One region of the Oscillibacter sp. PEA192 genome, then DNA from elsewhere that is predicted to be linked to it. Evidence: riboswitches for the same ligand, from Rfam matches in the RefSeq annotation. Region 1 holds a riboswitch; the other holds the start of a gene.

Region 1 (7,980 bases):
TGCCCTGGAAGAGCTCCTGGCCCTCTTCTGAGGAAAGGAAAAACCCGCGGAGGCATTGCCTCCGCGGGGGTTGTTTTAGTCCTGATACAGCGGGAACCGCTTGCACAGCTCCGCCACTTCCGCACGGACCTGCTCCGCATGGTCCGCATAGTCCTCTTTTGCCATGAGGCCCATCCACCGGGCGATCTCCGCCATCTCCGGCTCCCGGAAGCCCCGGGTAGTGACGGCGGGAGTGCCCACCCGGATACCGCTGGTGACGAAGGGCTTCTCCGGGTCGTTGGGGATGGTGTTCTTGTTCACCGTGATGCCTACCTCATCCAGCCGGTGCTCATACTCCTTGCCGGTGAGGCCAAAGTGCCGGGTATCCACCAGAATCAGATGGTTGTCCGTGCCGCCGGAGACCAGCCGGAAGCCCTGCTCGATCAGCTTTTCCGCCAGAACCCCGGCGTTGGCAGCCACCTGCCGCCCATAGGCCCGGAACTCCGGCTTCAGCGCCTCGCCCAAGCACACGGCCTTGGCGGCGATGATATGCTCCAGCGGACCGCCCTGTGTGCCGGGGAACACGGCGGAGTTGATCTTTTTGTACAGGTCGTCGTCATTGCACAGGATCATGCCGCCCCGGGGACCCCGCAATGTCTTGTGGGTGGTGGTGGTCACCACATCGGCGTAGGGGATGGGGGAGGGATGAACACCGGCGGCCACCAGACCCGCAATGTGGGCCATGTCCACCATCAGCCGGGCGCCCACTGCGTCGGCGATCTCCCGGAACTTGGCAAAGTCCAGGGGGCGGGGATAGGCGCTGGCCCCTGCCAGGATCAGCTTGGGGCGGCACTCCTTGGCGATGGCCATCACCTGCTCGTAGTCGATGGTCTCTGTGTCGTCAGACACGCCATAGGGAACGATGCGGAAATATTTGCCGGAGATGTTCACCGGGCTGCCGTGGCTCAGATGGCCGCCATGGGCCAGATTCATACTGAGCACTGTGTCACCGGGCTGCAGCAGGGCAAAGAACGCCGCCAGATTGGCGTTGGCGCCGGAGTGGGGCTGGACATTGGCGTGCGCACAGTCGAACAGCTGACAGGCCCTCTGCCGCGCCAGCTCCTCCGTCACGTCCACGGCATAGCAGCCTCCGTAATACCGCTTTCCAGGATAGCCCTCCGCATACTTATTGGTGAGACAAGTGCCCATGGCCAGCAGGACGGCCTTGCTGACGATGTTCTCGGAGGCGATCAGCTCAATGTTGTGCTGCTCCCGGTCGAATTCCTTCTGAATAGATGCCCCCACCTCGGGGTCGGCCTGGGAGAGAAAGTCCATGATGTCCTGGATCATTGCAGGGGTCCTCCTTCGTGTGATCCGGTCTTCCGGAAAATATAAGCCTTTTCCAGCTTATCAGAGTTCCAGGGACCTGTCAAGGGAACAAGAGGTAATACCCCCACAAAATGTTGTAGAGATAGTGGGAATATTTTGACGATTTTGTGGGAGGCGGACCTTTTCCCAGTCATTCCAGCCGGGATGGCGTGCCGTCCTCAAAAAGTCCGGCTTCTGTCAGCACCCAGGGGATGGGATAGTCGTGGACGCCGAAGGGGATCTCCTGGCGCAGCAGCCGCTCCCGGCACAGCAGAACCGCCGCGCCCCGGTAGTGGGCCAGGAAGCGGTCGTAATAGCCGCCGCCCCGCCCCAGACGGCGGCCCTCCCGGCTGCAGGTGACACAGGGGATCACCGCCAGGTCGATCTGGTCCGGGGAGAGGGCAGGGCTGTCTGCCGGAGGCTCCAGAATGCCGTAGGCGCCGGGGAAGAGCTCCTTCAGGTCGCGGATGGCCCGCAGCTCCATGATGCCATCCGCCACACACAGAGGGACGCACAGCATCTTGCCGTCTGCCAGAGTCTGCTCCAGGATGGGACGGGTGTCGATCTCCCGCCCGGCGGAGACGAAGCAGAACACCGCTCCGGCACTGCGATACTCCGGAAGAGCCAGGAGATGGCGGGCGATGGCCCGGTTCGCCGCTTCCCGGTACCGGAAGGGGAGCTGGGCGCTGAGGCGCCGGATCGTAGCCCGGAGCTGCTGTTTTTCCTCGTCTATTGTCATGGCAGGGGATCCTCCTCTTTCTCTGGACGGGCCGCGCCGTAGGAGATGACGTCGGTCCCGAACTTTCCACGGAGGCGGTCCATAGCCGCCTCCAGCTTTTCCTGTTTTTCTTTTTTGGGCGCCGCCCCAGCTGTGAACAGGTCTACCTGTTCATAGGCGTCCTCCGACCGAACCAGATGGATGGCGGTAACAGTCAGGGCCCGCACGGGAGCCGGGGGTTTCCACAGCTGGCCGGTCAGGTCCATGGCCGCCGCCGTCAGCTCCCGGATCAGGTGGGTGGGGGCGGAGAGCTGCATCTGACGGGAGCGGTCATGGAACTGGGGATCCCGCACCGTCACCTGGACGCCGCCGGCATACAGCCCGCTGTGCCGCAGTCGGGTGGCCACGGAGTCCGCCAGCACGGCGACGCCGCCCCGCACCTGCTCTGCGGTGGTGAGGTTTTTCGGGAAGGTAGTGCCGTTGCCTACGGACTTCACCATCTCCGGCTCGTACCGGGAGCGGACTGGATCGGTGTCCAGCCCGTTGGCATAGTCGTGGAGCTGGACGCCCATTTTGCCCATCAGGGTCTCCAGGGCATCCCGCTTGCAGGCCGCCAGCTCTCCGATGGTCTTCACGCCGAACTGGGCCAAAATCTTCCGGGCGGCGCCCCCCACGTACAGCAGCGCCCCCACCGGCAGAGGCCAGACCAGCCTCTGCCAGTTCTCCCGGGAGACGACAGTGGTGGCGTCGGGTTTCCGGTAGTCGCTGCCCAGCTTGGCAAACACCTTGTTGAAGGAGACCCCCACTGAGAGGGTCAGTCCCATCTCCTGCTTCATCCGTTGCCGCAGATGGTCTGCCAGGGCCTTGGCATCACCGCCGAAGAGGTGGAGGGTATGGGTGACGTCCAGCCAGCTCTCATCGATGCCGAAGGGCTCCACCAGGTCCGTGTACTGCTCGTAGATGGTGTTGACCTCTTTGGAGACCTGCCGGTACAGTTTGTGGTGGGGTGGCAGCAGCACCAGCTCCGGGCACTTTTTCTTGGCCTGCCAGATGGTTTCCGCCGTCTGGACGCCGAATTTTTTCGCCGGTTCATTCTTGGCCAGGATGATGCCGTGGCGGGAGGTGGGATCTCCGCAGACCGCCACGGGCACGTTCTGCAGGTCTGGTCGGCTCCGCAGCTCCACGGAGGCGTAAAAGCTGTTCAGATCGCAGTGCAGGATGATGCGGTCCATGGCCCCGCCTCCTTTCTCACTTCTATTATAGCACATCTGTTCGTTCCTGAAAAGGGAGAAGGGATGGGAAGGTTTTGACATACCGGCGCGGGGAGGCGGAGGGACGGATATGGGCCGCAGTAAAAGGCGCGGGGACGGTATCCGCCCCCGCGCCTGTGGTGTTCAAATTTACAGAATCCCCATCAGCACCAAGGCCAGCACCACAAAGGTCGCCAGCAGGGCCAGGGAGAACAGGAGGAACCCGGCGCTCAGCTTGCCCTTGCCCTCGACAGGCGCATGGGACTCCGGTACCAGCCGGGCCTTCCGCAGGGCGGTGACCACCGGCTTGTAGAGCAGCAGGATCAGCGCCATGTTCAGGCCGCCCTTCACCAGGTTGAAGGGCAGGAACACCGGGATCAGCATGGGGACCACGATTTCCTCGCGATCCATTCCCATGTAGATGGGCGTGATGAGATAGTTCCACAGCAGCATCACCACGGTGAGGCAAACAGTGCCCAGGGCCAGACCGATGACGGCGCCCTTGCGGGTGTGGAACTTCTTGTAGACGAAGGCGGCGGTGCAGCAGAAGGCGCAGGTGGCCAGCACGTTCATGATGCAGCCGATGGGGCCGGTGTCGCTGACGGTGAACATCTCCACCACGGCCACCACGATGGAGATGACGGCGGCGGACAGAGGTCCGAAGAGGAAGGCGCCGATGCAGATGACCGTGTCCTTCAGGTCCATCTGCAGGAAGCCGGACACCTGTGGCAGCATCTTGCTGAGGAGCATCACCACATAGGCGATGGCCGCCAGCATGGCCAGGGAGGTGATGGTTCGGACGTTTGTTGCGGGCCGGGAGGGGTTCTTGATGGCGTTGGCATTGGGTTCAGACATAAAAATACACTCCTTTTCGTTGCTTGAAAACACCCTGGACGCTTTGGCTTCTCCAAGGTGATCCACGCAACGCAGGAGCGCGAACAAACGCGCGGCCACGCCGCACTCATCTTCTTCCATCCAGACTGTAACTGTTGGTCCCGGAGTTTCACCGAGTCAGCGCCTGTGCATACGCGCAGGCGGTCGCGGACTGTACCGCCAGTGGGGAATTTCACCCCGCCCTGAAGACAAAGTATTCAGTTGCTTTCTGGCCATAGTATATGACAGCGCGGAAGAAATTGCAAGTCCCTAAATGAAAAAACGGCAAATTTCCCGTGGGTCTTTACAAACAAGAACGGATGTTCTATACTGAATCAAAGACCAGAAGGAGGGAGGCGGAGACCATGCGGGGGCGGCAGTCGGCCTGCTGCTTTACCGGGCACCGGCCCGGTAAGCTGCCATGGCGGTATAACGAGGAGGACCTGCGCTGCGTGTTGCTCAAGGCCCGCATCGCAGACGCGGTGGAGGCGGCCTATCAGGAGGGATTCCGTCACTTTCTCTGCGGCATGGCCCTGGGCTGTGACCTGTATTTCTGCGAGTGCGTCCTCCGCCTGCGCCAGACGCACCCGGACGTGACGGTGGAGGCGGCCGTCCCATGTCCCTCCCAGGCGGATGCCTGGCCGCCGGACCAGCGGCGGCGGTATGAGCGGCTGGTGGCTGCCTGTGACTTTGAGACCCTGGTGTCCGCCTGCTACACCCCCGCCTGTATGCAGCGGCGGGACCGGTATATGGTGGACCACGCCGCGCTGCTGATCGCCGCCTTTGACGGGTCTCCCGGCGGAACCCGGTACACGGTGGAGTACGCCATGCGCCGGGGGCTGGAGATCGTGGACCTGCCCATTGTGCTGGAGCCCGCCCGATAGGCCGGGGCGCTTGGATGCGGAGACGTCCGGTGCCTCGGCTTTTTTCTTGCAATATGGGCCGGAGCCGTTGCGCGGGGAGCCCTGTTGTGGTATGTTGGAGAGGAAGGCAATCTGAGATTGCGGAACTTCCATGCTTGGTTGCTGGTATGCAACCGGGCGGCCTGATAAGCTGAAGGCATCCAAGAGAAGGGAGAATGCCTATGACATTCGGAGAGAAGCTGCAATCCCTCCGGCAGAGAGCCGGCATGAGCCAGGACGCGCTGGCCGAGCGCCTGCAGGTGAGCCGGCAGGCCGTCAGCCGCTGGGAACGGGACGAGACCATGCCGGAGACGGACAAAGTGGTGGCCCTGGCGGATATTTTCGGTGTGACAACAGACTATCTGCTCCGCCTCCAGCCGGAGCAGACGGAGCCGGAGGAGAAGCAGCCGCCGCCCCAGGAACGGAAGGACTGGGTGGAGCGTTTTTTGGCCTTTAGCAAGCGGAAGTGGTACCTGCTGGGATGGGTGCTGATCGCCTGGGGCGTATTGGATCTGGTGCAGCTGGCGCTGTTTTATCTGGCGTACCGGGGGATGCTGGGCGGATTTACGGGTCTGATCGGCTGGGATATGGCGGAGATGGGCGGAGTGAATCTGCTTGACGTGTTCCCGGCAGGTGTGCTGCTGTTCCCGGCCCTGTACGCCGCCGTGAAGATCGCGGCGGGGGTGCTGGTGCTGTATTTCGGAAAAAGGCATGTACAAAAGAAGCGGGAGGAGGAAATGCAGTGAAGGGAATCTTTTGGGGGTTCTTCTTGATCTTTATCAATTTTTATGTGACAATCAACGGACATACACTGAATCTGCTGCCGACCTTTGCGGGTTATATCTTACTCTATCGGGCAGCAGGGGAATTGTTGGGAGAGAGCGGTCGATTCGGGAAACTCCGCCCCTTTGCTGTGGCTGTGGCCATATACACGGGTATCCTGTGGGTGGGAGACTTGCTGGGCGTGACCGGCGCAAACTGGCTGAGTACGCTCCTGGAGCTGGCTGCTCTGGCGGTCGCCCTGTATATTTCCTGGAGCGTGATCCAGGCCATTTTGGAGATGGAGACCCATTATGGGACAGATCTGAACGGCACTTCGGCACGGACCGCCTGGTTTGTCCTGTTGGCGGCACAGATTGCCGGAACGCTGGGCGGCCTGCTGCTGGACGCTTTGGCACTGATGGCCCTGATTGCCCTGCTGGTGGGCATCATCTGGTTTCTCGCGGCACTGTGGAAGTGCGCCGGGCTCTATGACGGCCTGCCGCCCAAGGACGCCGGCCTGGAAAACCTGTGAGAGACCGAGAGGAGAGAGACCGCCATGCGAAAGGTACTGCCCATGTCCCGCATCCGGGAGATGGAGCCCTATATGGACGCCAAGGTGCTGGACTACATCCACGAGGGGCAGATCGAAGCGTTTGAGGGCTTTGAGGACTTCGATCTGATCGCCTTTGACTGGTACGACGTGCGCAGCGAGCGGACGGCAGCATCCCAGATGCTGCTGTATCTGGACCGGGAGGACCTGTTCGTCTTCTGTGAGGACGACGCAGCGGAGGACGCCGCCCAGGCGGCCCTGCTGGTGCCGGAGGAAGAGGCACTGTCCAACGAGCAGGTGCTCCACCGCTTCTTCGTCCGGCTGCTGAGGGGGGATATGGCCCATCTGGACCGGCTGGAGGCGGACATCAGCGATGGGGAGACAGAGGTGCTCACCGGTGCCCATGAGGCGTATCTGGACCGGATCATCGCTTGGCGGCAGGAGCTGCTGCGGCTGAAGCGGTACTACGAGCAGCTGGATTCCATCTTTGACGAGCTGGCGGAGAACGACAACAGCCTGCTGGGCAAGCAGAACACCCGCCGTTTTGCAAACTTGGGCAATCGGATGGAGCGGTATCTGAACGCGGTCCAGTCCCTGCGGGAGTCCGTGGCCCAACTGCGGGAGGCCTATCAGTCCCAGCTGTCCATCCAGCAGAACGACCTGATGAAGATCTTCACCGTGGTGACGGCGGTGTTCCTGCCCCTGACCCTGCTGGTAGGCTGGTATGGGATGAACTTTGTGGGGATGCCGGAGCTCCACTGGAAGTACGGATACCCGGCGGTGATTCTGGTGAGCGTGGGGATCGTGGCGGCGCTGGTGATCTACTTCAAGAAGAAAAAGTGGCTGTGACACAGAAAAACAGCAGGCCGCCCCCCAATGGGGGCGGCCTGCTTTGTGCCTCGCAGCGGTTCAGGTTGCCCGGGCCCGCAGATATCTGTCGATGTCGAAGGCCAGCAGCTTCGTGTCCCCCTTGAGATACAGGGGGTGGTGGGGGTGGCCGGATTTCAGCAGGGGGCCGGCGGTGAACCACCCGGCCCCGGCGGCGCTGGCGTCGGCGGCAAAGTCCCGCATACAATCCATCAGATACCCCCGCTTCTCGATGATGTTCCCCCAGGCGGCCCACAGGGCGGGGGCCGGGGACAGAGAGAGGAGATACCGGAAGGCCCTTCGGTTCTCCGCATGGAGCACCGGGTTACAACTTCGCTCCATGTCGTCGGGCCGGGTGGCCCGCTGGGCGTAGACGTTGAACATCAAAAAGCTGTCGTACCCGTTGGAAAGCGCGATCCGCTGGGCGGACTGGAGGGTGGGGTCCAGAGCGTCCGGCGCGGCGGTGGAGGGGTTGATACCCATGCAGATCAGGGGCTTCCGGCCCCGTGTGCCCAGGATGTACCGGTATTCCGAATAATGGTTGGGGACGTACAGCCACCGGCTCACATCATAGTCCGGCGACGGCCGGAGGGCAGCGGCCAGGGCGTCGTCAAAGAGCTCCAGCGCCAGGGTGGCTGTGGGGCCTTGGGGAATGTGCATGGGTCAGTCCTCCTCGGAAAATCTTCAAGAAACAGGATAGCACGAATCGGC
Region 2 (7,980 bases), 950 kb from region 1:
TTGATTGTTCCGTGTTCCACAGCGATTTTTCCCCCAATCAAGACCCATTCTATCCCTTCCGGAGGACGGTCGGGATGCTCAAACGTAGCACAGTCCCGGATCCGATCCATATCAAAAATTACGATGTCTGCATCTGCGCCCTTGCGTAAGGTCCCCTTTCTCGTCAGCCCCAGTTTTTGGGCCGGCATGGCACTCATCTTGGCGACCGCATCATCCAAGTTCATCTTCCCGGCTGCAACATACCGGCACAGCAGGCGTGGAAACGCCCCTGCACCTCTCGGGTGTCCTTGCCCCCGATCCATCAGCCCATCACTGGCCAGCATAATGGCCGGATGAGACAGAGCCAAAGCTACATCCTCCGCCTTCATAACATGGCAGACCGTCAATGTGTCCGGTGCTGTCTGACGCAGTTCATGAAACAATCTCTCCGTGCATCGTTGTCCCTTGTACATACCCTCGCAGATTTCTATCGCAGAATACTGTGTGCAGTAACGCTCCAAAAATCCCTCATCGTAGGTTGTTTCCCCTATTCGCGTGCTGAAAGCGTCATACGGATAGCAATCTCCGCTCAGTTCCATACCGGAGGCGCGATATCTATCTATGAGGGCCAGCAGTCGTTCCATCTGCCCAAATCCCCCCATGCTTCCCACATGGGAAACTTGAACCGGAAGATCCAGCTGCCGCCCTATGGAAACCAACTCCTCCACCGCGCCGAATACATTATCCGCGTCATCTCGCACATGGGCGGCCACAAGACGGCCATGGCTTTGGCAGAAGCAGGCGGTTTTCACCATCTCATCCCGTGTCACACCGGGTACATAGCGAATACCGAAGGACACCCCAAAGCAACCCGCTTCCAGAGCCTCTTTGGCCAGCCTTGACAACCGTTGTTGTTCATCGGGCCGAATTGCACTGTACTTGTCCCGGTGCCCGGCCTGCTCCCGCAGGAAGGTATGGCCGGCTAGTAGTCCCATATTGATCGGGCCGCCATCACGGTCCATCAATTCTAAATACCGCAGAGGCGAGACCGTATTGATACCGCAGTTTCCACCAATCGCTGTAGTGACTCCCATGCGAAGCATGGAGGTCATAATGCTGGGAATCAGTCGCCCCTCCTCTGGGTCATAAGGATCCTCGTGCATGTGGATATCCACAAAACCAGGTGAAACCACCATCCCTTCGGCATCCAAAATCACATCAGCTTCCGGCTCTTCAGCAGTCAGCCCCTGAATACGCCCGTCTTCCACTAGCAGATTATTTTTGGAGTGAACATGACTGGCCGGGTCTACAATCAGTCCGTGTTTAATCAGTGTGCGCATCACTTTGCCCCCTTTCTCCGTCCGTCAGCCATTCAGGCAGGCCCGTATTTTGCGGCACGCCTTCATATCCTTGGCGGCGGACAACCAGCGCATCCTCTCCGAGGTTCAACAGCACAACCATCGGCATACAATGCATATTGTAATTCTTCTTCATCCGTGCTTCTACATCCGCCCAGACAAAAAGATAGCGCCCATCGGCGCCGAACAGTACCACTTTGCGGTGATTCACTCACATTACAGAGCGGATTCATTCTAGAAATTATGCTCTGGACAGCGTAAGGGTATCATACCATAAGATCACGAAAAAGCCAATTATATAATGAAGTTATTTTCCATCTCCTGACTCCAGCATTCTGAGCACTTCCTTGTTAGAGTCGGAGACCATTTTTCGGGTCTTGTTGAACGCATCATGCTCCTTGTCTGCCTTGACGACGGTCGCTTGTCTGGAGGCGCGCCCTTATCCCAAAATATCCTATCGGCGGAAAACCAGAAGCTCACTGACACAGGCGGCAGATTTCCACATGGCGAAGGTGCTCTGGCGCTCGATCAGATACTCAATACAGTTTGGAATACCCGCTCATCGTACGCCCATCCAGCACGCGTTTCCAGGCGATCAGGTCCATTGGTCTTGCTGCGGTCCGCACTGGCACAAATGATCTCTGCCCGGCTGTGCCCTGTGACGGCGTAAAAGCCCGCAGAACTGTTTTATACCATGGTGTATAGAAGTCCCGCGCGGTGGGCGGCCCGCAATGACGGATACGGGTTGTAAAAGCGTGCCTCCCTTGTTTTGGTCTTTCTCCCCATCGCTCCGCAGGGCGTGCTTGTTGTATTTTTGCAATGACTTCTTCCTGCAATTCGCCTTTCTGAACGATATTAGTTTCCTTTCTGAGAATGGCTTGGAATGGCGAGAAGGAAGATGTCGCTCTGCTGACAAATCCGCATGGGATATGTCGCGTCACACGGCAGGATATCGGTCTGCTGAAGCTGTGCTCCGGACAAATCAGGATCACTTCTCAGCCTTTGCCATCGTCCGGTTCCGCAGCAGAAATCCAGTAACCTTTGTTGTTGCAAAGATGGTCCATGACCAGGCGCACAAGCGCAGTCCACCGTCCCGCCATGTAGTTGATGCGTGCAGGACAGGATTTTGGGATGCAGAAGATGAAGAACTGCCATACGCTGTCGGAAGCTCTGAGGACGGAGCGCTGACCGCCGCATTGGTGACGCGATCTGAAAAAGCGGTGTGTGTGCCATTGGCATTGGGGCAAAGACAGCAGTGGCGAGGTCTGCTGTCTGACCGGAGACTTTTTATCTATCAGTAATACGCCAAAACAAAGCCAGCCGGGGATCTTCAAAATTTCCGGCTGGCTCTTATAATGTTCACTCCATTGCTTTCCGATATGGGGATGCAGCAGCTCCCTATCAGCTCTGCTTTTCAGCTTTCAGGAATACGGACGGTGCGCGCTTATAAGTCGCAAGGCTCACAACGACCAGTGCGATACCGCAGGCAACCGTGCCCGGCACCGCCGCCCCAAGGCCGAAGGGCTGGCCTGCCAGCTTCCAGCCAACGCAGACAACAAACCCGCCCAGCAACCCGGCCATGACGCCGGTCTTGGTTGCCTTCTTCCAGAACAGCGCTGCAAATGCGGGAATCCCAGCCGATGCGGCATAGAAGCTCCAGGCGAACATGAGGATGTTGTATGCATTGTGGATGTACAACGCGATCACCAGCGCGCCCAGGGGCAGGACAATGGAGAAGATGCGGGAGAGGGAGATCTCGGTCCGCTCCGGCATTTGGGGACGGATGGTCTTTCCGATGTCGTGGACGCAGGTCTGCACAGATACCAGCAGATAGCTGTCCGCCGTGGACATGATGACCGAGAGCATACCGGCCAACGCAAGTCCCGTCAGACCGGCGGGAAGGATCCGGATCGCCAGGGCCGGAACGACAGCGTCCGTCGAGCCATACTGCGCCAGGATGTCGCCGCCGAGGATCTGACGGCCCACAACACCCATGAAGTAGACCAGCACAATGGTCACGCCGTATACGGCCGTACCCAGGAACATCCCGCGCTTTGCCGCCCTTCGGCTCTTGGCGGCAAATGCGCGCTGCCACATTTCCGCACCTGCCATGGTGAAAACCAGATAGGTGATGATGTCTCCCAAAATGCTGCCGTCAATATGCGGCTCCACCAGCGCCGGGTCCAGGTTGGCCGCAAAGTTCGCAAAGCCGCCCACGTTGAACAGGGCCGCCACCGGGATCAGGATATACACGAAGACGATCAGCATATAAAATTGCAGCACGTCGGTGTATACCACGCCGAACAGGCCGGAGGTGGCTGTGTAGACCATAAAGACCACTGTTGCGATCAGCGCGCCCATCTCATAGGAGAGGCCGAACTCTCCCCCCAGCATCCGGATGATCGTGGCCGTGGCGGTGACCTGGGAGGCCACCGTCCCCATCATGGCGAACGCGATCAGCACAGAGAGGGTGATCTTGGCTGCCCGGCCAAACCGCCGTTCAAACAGCTCCGGGATAGAGGTGATCCCGTACTGCATCCCGATATCCGAGATCTTCCCGGCGATGCCGGAGAAAATGAACATTCCCAGAAGGTATGGAATTGCGGTAAGGACCGCCTTGAAGCCGTCGGTATAGGCCACACCTGCCCGGCCCATCAGACCGCTGCCGCCGATGATCGTCGCGCAGACGGTGGCCATCAGCACCATCGGCCCAAAGGACCGGCCCGCTACATAATAATCCTTTGTGTTCTGGATCCGCCTGACGGAATAGACCCCCACCAGGACCATGATGACAAGGTATGCCGTAATGATTCCCAGATCCAAAATCGTCAATACGCTGTGATCCATCAAAAATGCCCTCCTTTTCTTTGTTTGCTCCAGAGGGCCGCACCTGCATACCTTTGTCCGGCAAGATCTTCAGCAGCTGTCTGCTTCCATTCACACCCACATTATATATGTTTCGGCGCAGCCCTCTACCCATAAGGGCAGATCCTGATCCATATTCTTCACCCCTTCTAACCACGTCCTCTTGTGGCAGTGAATATATGAACATTATAATGTTACTTGAAAAAAATGTCAATTTGTCCGATATGTATCAGAAATTCTTTATTCAAAAAGTATATATGCCATCCCGCCAGTTTTGCCAACCATGATACCTGGACCAAGGGACGCTGTATACTGCACAAAGAAAAACTGCGCATCCATACAAGCCCCTGCCTGCTGGATGCGCAATTTCCTGTATCATCTACCATCATTCATGCGTCAGCAAATACTCTTTCAGTCCGCTGAGAGACGCCCTGCCGGCCTCTGCCCCGAGGTCATAAACAGCCTGCAGCTTGGCGGGGTCCTTTTCCACACGCCTGATTGGGAGTGGGCCATTGGGCCGAACCACGAAGAGCTCCCCGCGCTGCTCCATCCCTATGATCTCCTCCACCTGCCGGTTATAGACTTCCCACCGCCGGTTCAGACTCTCCACAAAGGCCGGATAGCGATGGTAATAGAGGCGGTTGAATCGCTGAAGCCATGCTGCGGGCCGCTCTTTCCGATACTCCAAGGGACGTGTGAGCACGAGAACGGTCTTGTCGTAGCCCAGACTCTTGCAGAAATGGACTGGAATACTGTCGCTGACCCCGCCATCCAGGTAGAACCTCCCATCCAACTCCACAGGCCGGGAGACATAGGGCATGGCAGAGGTGGCCCGCAGGACCTCCATCTGACGGAACGGCTCTGTGATCCGGATATACTCCGGGGCGCCTGTGTGCAGATCGGTGACCGCGGCATAGAAGTCAACGCCCGATCTCTGAAAGGCCGCTTCATCAAATACGTCCAGCTTGGAGGACACCTCATAGAAGGCGAAGTCGGCGTTGATCAGATTGCCCGTGGTCAGCAGCGAGCGCAGCCCCATGTACCGCTTATCCCGGATATACTTCAAATTATACCGTATGGCGCGTCCCTTCTGACCGGCGGGAGCATTGATCCCAAACAGCGCACCGGCCGACACACCGACGATTCCATCAAAGGATATCTGTTCATCCATCCAGGAGTCCAGAACGCCTGCGGTAAACATTCCGCGCATGGCGCCGCCCTCCAAGACCAAGCCCGTTTTCATCCCTGTCCTGCCTCCTGTGATTTTGTCGATTTTGATATTTTACCACAGGAAAAGCCAAAATGGAATGCCTTGTACGAGACACAGGATATCGATCAGAAAGCGCAGAAGTTGATACGGCGGGAAGGACATTTTCCTTGACGGTTCTTTTATTTAATGATACATTTAGGTATGTAAGTTTTCTTCGGAAACGAGATATTTCTCTACTGGCGGTAACAGTCCGCGAGCGATCAGCTAATCCGGTGGAATTCCGGAGCCAACAGGTTCGGTCTGGAGGGGAGAAGAAGGCTTTCTGGTGCCGTGCCGGATGCCCATCCTCCTCAAGCAAAAGTGTATACTCTAAGCACCCGGTACAGCCATCTCTCTGCGTCAGGGAAATGGCGCCGGGATTTTTTATTTCCGGCGGCTTCTCCCTCGGAAGCGTCCAGTATGAATACGGAAGGAGCCTTGCTATGGAGCCAAACCTGCAGCCAAACCCATTGGAAACGGATCCCATACCCAAACTGATCGTTCGATACGCCGTTCCCACCTCACTGACACTGATGGTCAACTACCTCTATAACATCGTGGATCAGATCTTTGTCGGACAGGGCGTGGGCATTACAGGAATGGCAGCCACTAATATCGCGTTCCCGCTGACCATTCTGGTCAATGCTGTGGCATTGATGCTGGGAGACGGATGTGCCGCCAATATCAGTCTGTGCCTGGGTCGGAAAGCGCAGCGGGAGGCGGACAGCACCATCAGTCACGCCCTCACCCTGATCTTGGCCAGCGGTCTGCTGGCCGCTCTGGCCTGCGGCATCTTCGCCCCGCAGATCGTAGTCCTTTTCGGCGCGACGCCGACTGCCTATGCAGAGTCTCTGTCCTATATGCGCGCCATCGCATGGGGGATCCCGTTCCAGCTCCTTTGTCCCGCCTTCACCGCCATTATCCGGGCGGACGGCTCCCCGCAGTACATGATGAAGTGCATGATGACAGGGGCGGTCATCAACCTGATCCTGGACCCTATCTTTATCTTTCCGCTGAAGATGGGCGTTGTGGGCGCCGGGATCGCCACGGTGATCGGGCAGGTGGCTGCTGGATGCCTGGCCCTGCTCTACCTGCGCCGCCTCAAAACCGTTCATATCCGGCGGGAGGACCTACGCCCTACACGGAAGCTGACCTGTCGTATTCTGGCACTGGGCTTCCCCAGCTTGCTTACGCAGATGCTCTCCGCTCTGGTGCAGATTACCCTGAACAATCTGATGCGGGCCTATGGAGCCGCCACAGTCTATGGCAGTGACATTGCCTTATCCGTCTACGGCATGATGATGAAGGTCTACCAGATCGCTCACTCCATGTTCGTCGGGGTGTCCTCTGCCATCCAGCCCATCAACGGCTATAATTTCGGCGCCAACCACTATGCGCGGGTCCAAAAGACATTCCATATAGCTTCTCTTATTGCAGTAGGCATTTCAGTGGTGTGGTTTCTCATTTTCATGGTGTTCCCGCGGCAGATCGCAAGCTGCTTTGTATCGGACAATGCGCTCTATCTGGATTGCGCACAGCACTGCTTCCGGCTCTATATGCTGGCCTTTTTCCTGTATGGCCTTCACATGACCTCAGCCTCCTTCTTCCAGGGGATCGGCCGGCCTGGTAAGTCCCTGCTGATTCCTCTGGCCCGGCAGGGCTGCTTCCTGATCCCTCTGGCGCTTCTGCTATCCCGCTCCTTCGGGCTGGACGGCGCACTTCTGGCCGCACCGATAGCCGATGCTCTTGCGTTCCTGCTCTGCCTGCTGCTGGCCCGCTGGGAATTTCGGAGTTGGAGAAGAAAGGGCTGGCTGTGCAAAGGAGAGCGCAAATATCGCGCATCATAAGCGCACATGTTCCGAAGCCCCTGGATCGAGCATTTATAAATGAAAATCTATCATTGGGAGGACGATTCCCATGACAACGCGGACCCTTTCATTGCAGTTGGAGGAAGATTTCACCACACATACAGCCGCACTGTTTGTAAGCCATGTCAATGTCTTTCAGAGCACCATCCGCATAATCGCCGGTGAGCGAAGCATCAATGCGAAAAGTCTTCTCGGGGTCGTCTCCTTCGGCTTTCGTCAGGGACAGCAGGTACAGGTCGCTGCAGACGGCCCTGACGAAGCCGAAGCTGTAAACGCGTTGTCGCAATTTTTCCAGTCTTCTGCTTCCGCATGACTTGTCTGCATATAGGAGATGGAGAAGAACCTCAATGAAGCCATTCAACACAAAAGAGAGATTCTCTATTCCGAACCTGATGGGATATTTTCGGCTCCTCCTCATTCCGGTATTCTGTTACCTCTATCTGGCAAAAGAAGCGTACCATTGGGCCGCAGGTGTTGTCCTCCTCTCCAGTCTCACGGATCTGTTTGATGGGATGATCGCAAGAAAGTTCAACATGATCACAAATTTGGGCAAGGCGCTTGACCCGATCGCGGACAAACTGACACACGGTGCATTGGCTCTTTGTCTGGCCTTCCGCTATCCCCAGATGTGGGTCCTGTTTGGTCTTATGGTGCTCAAGGA

What was found. A riboswitch is a leader RNA that binds a small molecule or an ion and turns the genes downstream of it on or off. The one in region 1 is predicted to bind FMN.
Region 2: linked by a shared signal. The riboswitch ahead of DN611_RS03355 (MATE family efflux transporter) and the one ahead of DN611_RS08085 (ECF transporter S component) in region 1 are both predicted to bind FMN.

Annotation. Positions count from the first base shown of each region.
Region 1 covers NZ_AP018532.1:1,631,923-1,639,902, reverse strand. The annotation lists gene DN611_RS08105 (hypothetical protein) at 1-31, shown strand, start outside; gene glyA (serine hydroxymethyltransferase) at 76-1,329, opposite strand; gene DN611_RS08095 (5-formyltetrahydrofolate cyclo-ligase) at 1,499-2,086, opposite strand; gene dinB (DNA polymerase IV) at 2,083-3,297, opposite strand; gene DN611_RS08085 (ECF transporter S component) at 3,466-4,170, opposite strand; FMN riboswitch at 4,275-4,403, opposite strand; gene DN611_RS08080 (SLOG family protein) at 4,554-5,072, shown strand; gene DN611_RS08075 (helix-turn-helix domain-containing protein) at 5,273-5,836, shown strand; gene DN611_RS08070 (hypothetical protein) at 5,833-6,384, shown strand; gene DN611_RS08065 (magnesium transporter CorA family protein) at 6,409-7,251, shown strand; gene DN611_RS08060 (DUF1643 domain-containing protein) at 7,312-7,929, opposite strand.
Region 2 covers NZ_AP018532.1:683,034-691,013, reverse strand. The annotation lists gene DN611_RS03370 (amidohydrolase family protein) at 1-1,319, opposite strand, end outside; gene DN611_RS16410 (hypothetical protein) at 1,303-1,473, opposite strand; gene DN611_RS16405 (hypothetical protein) at 2,141-2,638, shown strand; gene DN611_RS03365 (sodium:solute symporter family protein) at 2,739-4,184, opposite strand; gene DN611_RS03360 (patatin-like phospholipase family protein) at 4,588-5,445, opposite strand; FMN riboswitch at 5,619-5,732, shown strand; gene DN611_RS03355 (MATE family efflux transporter) at 5,895-7,298, shown strand; gene DN611_RS03350 (HPr family phosphocarrier protein) at 7,369-7,632, shown strand; gene DN611_RS03345 (CDP-alcohol phosphatidyltransferase family protein) at 7,667-7,980, shown strand, end outside.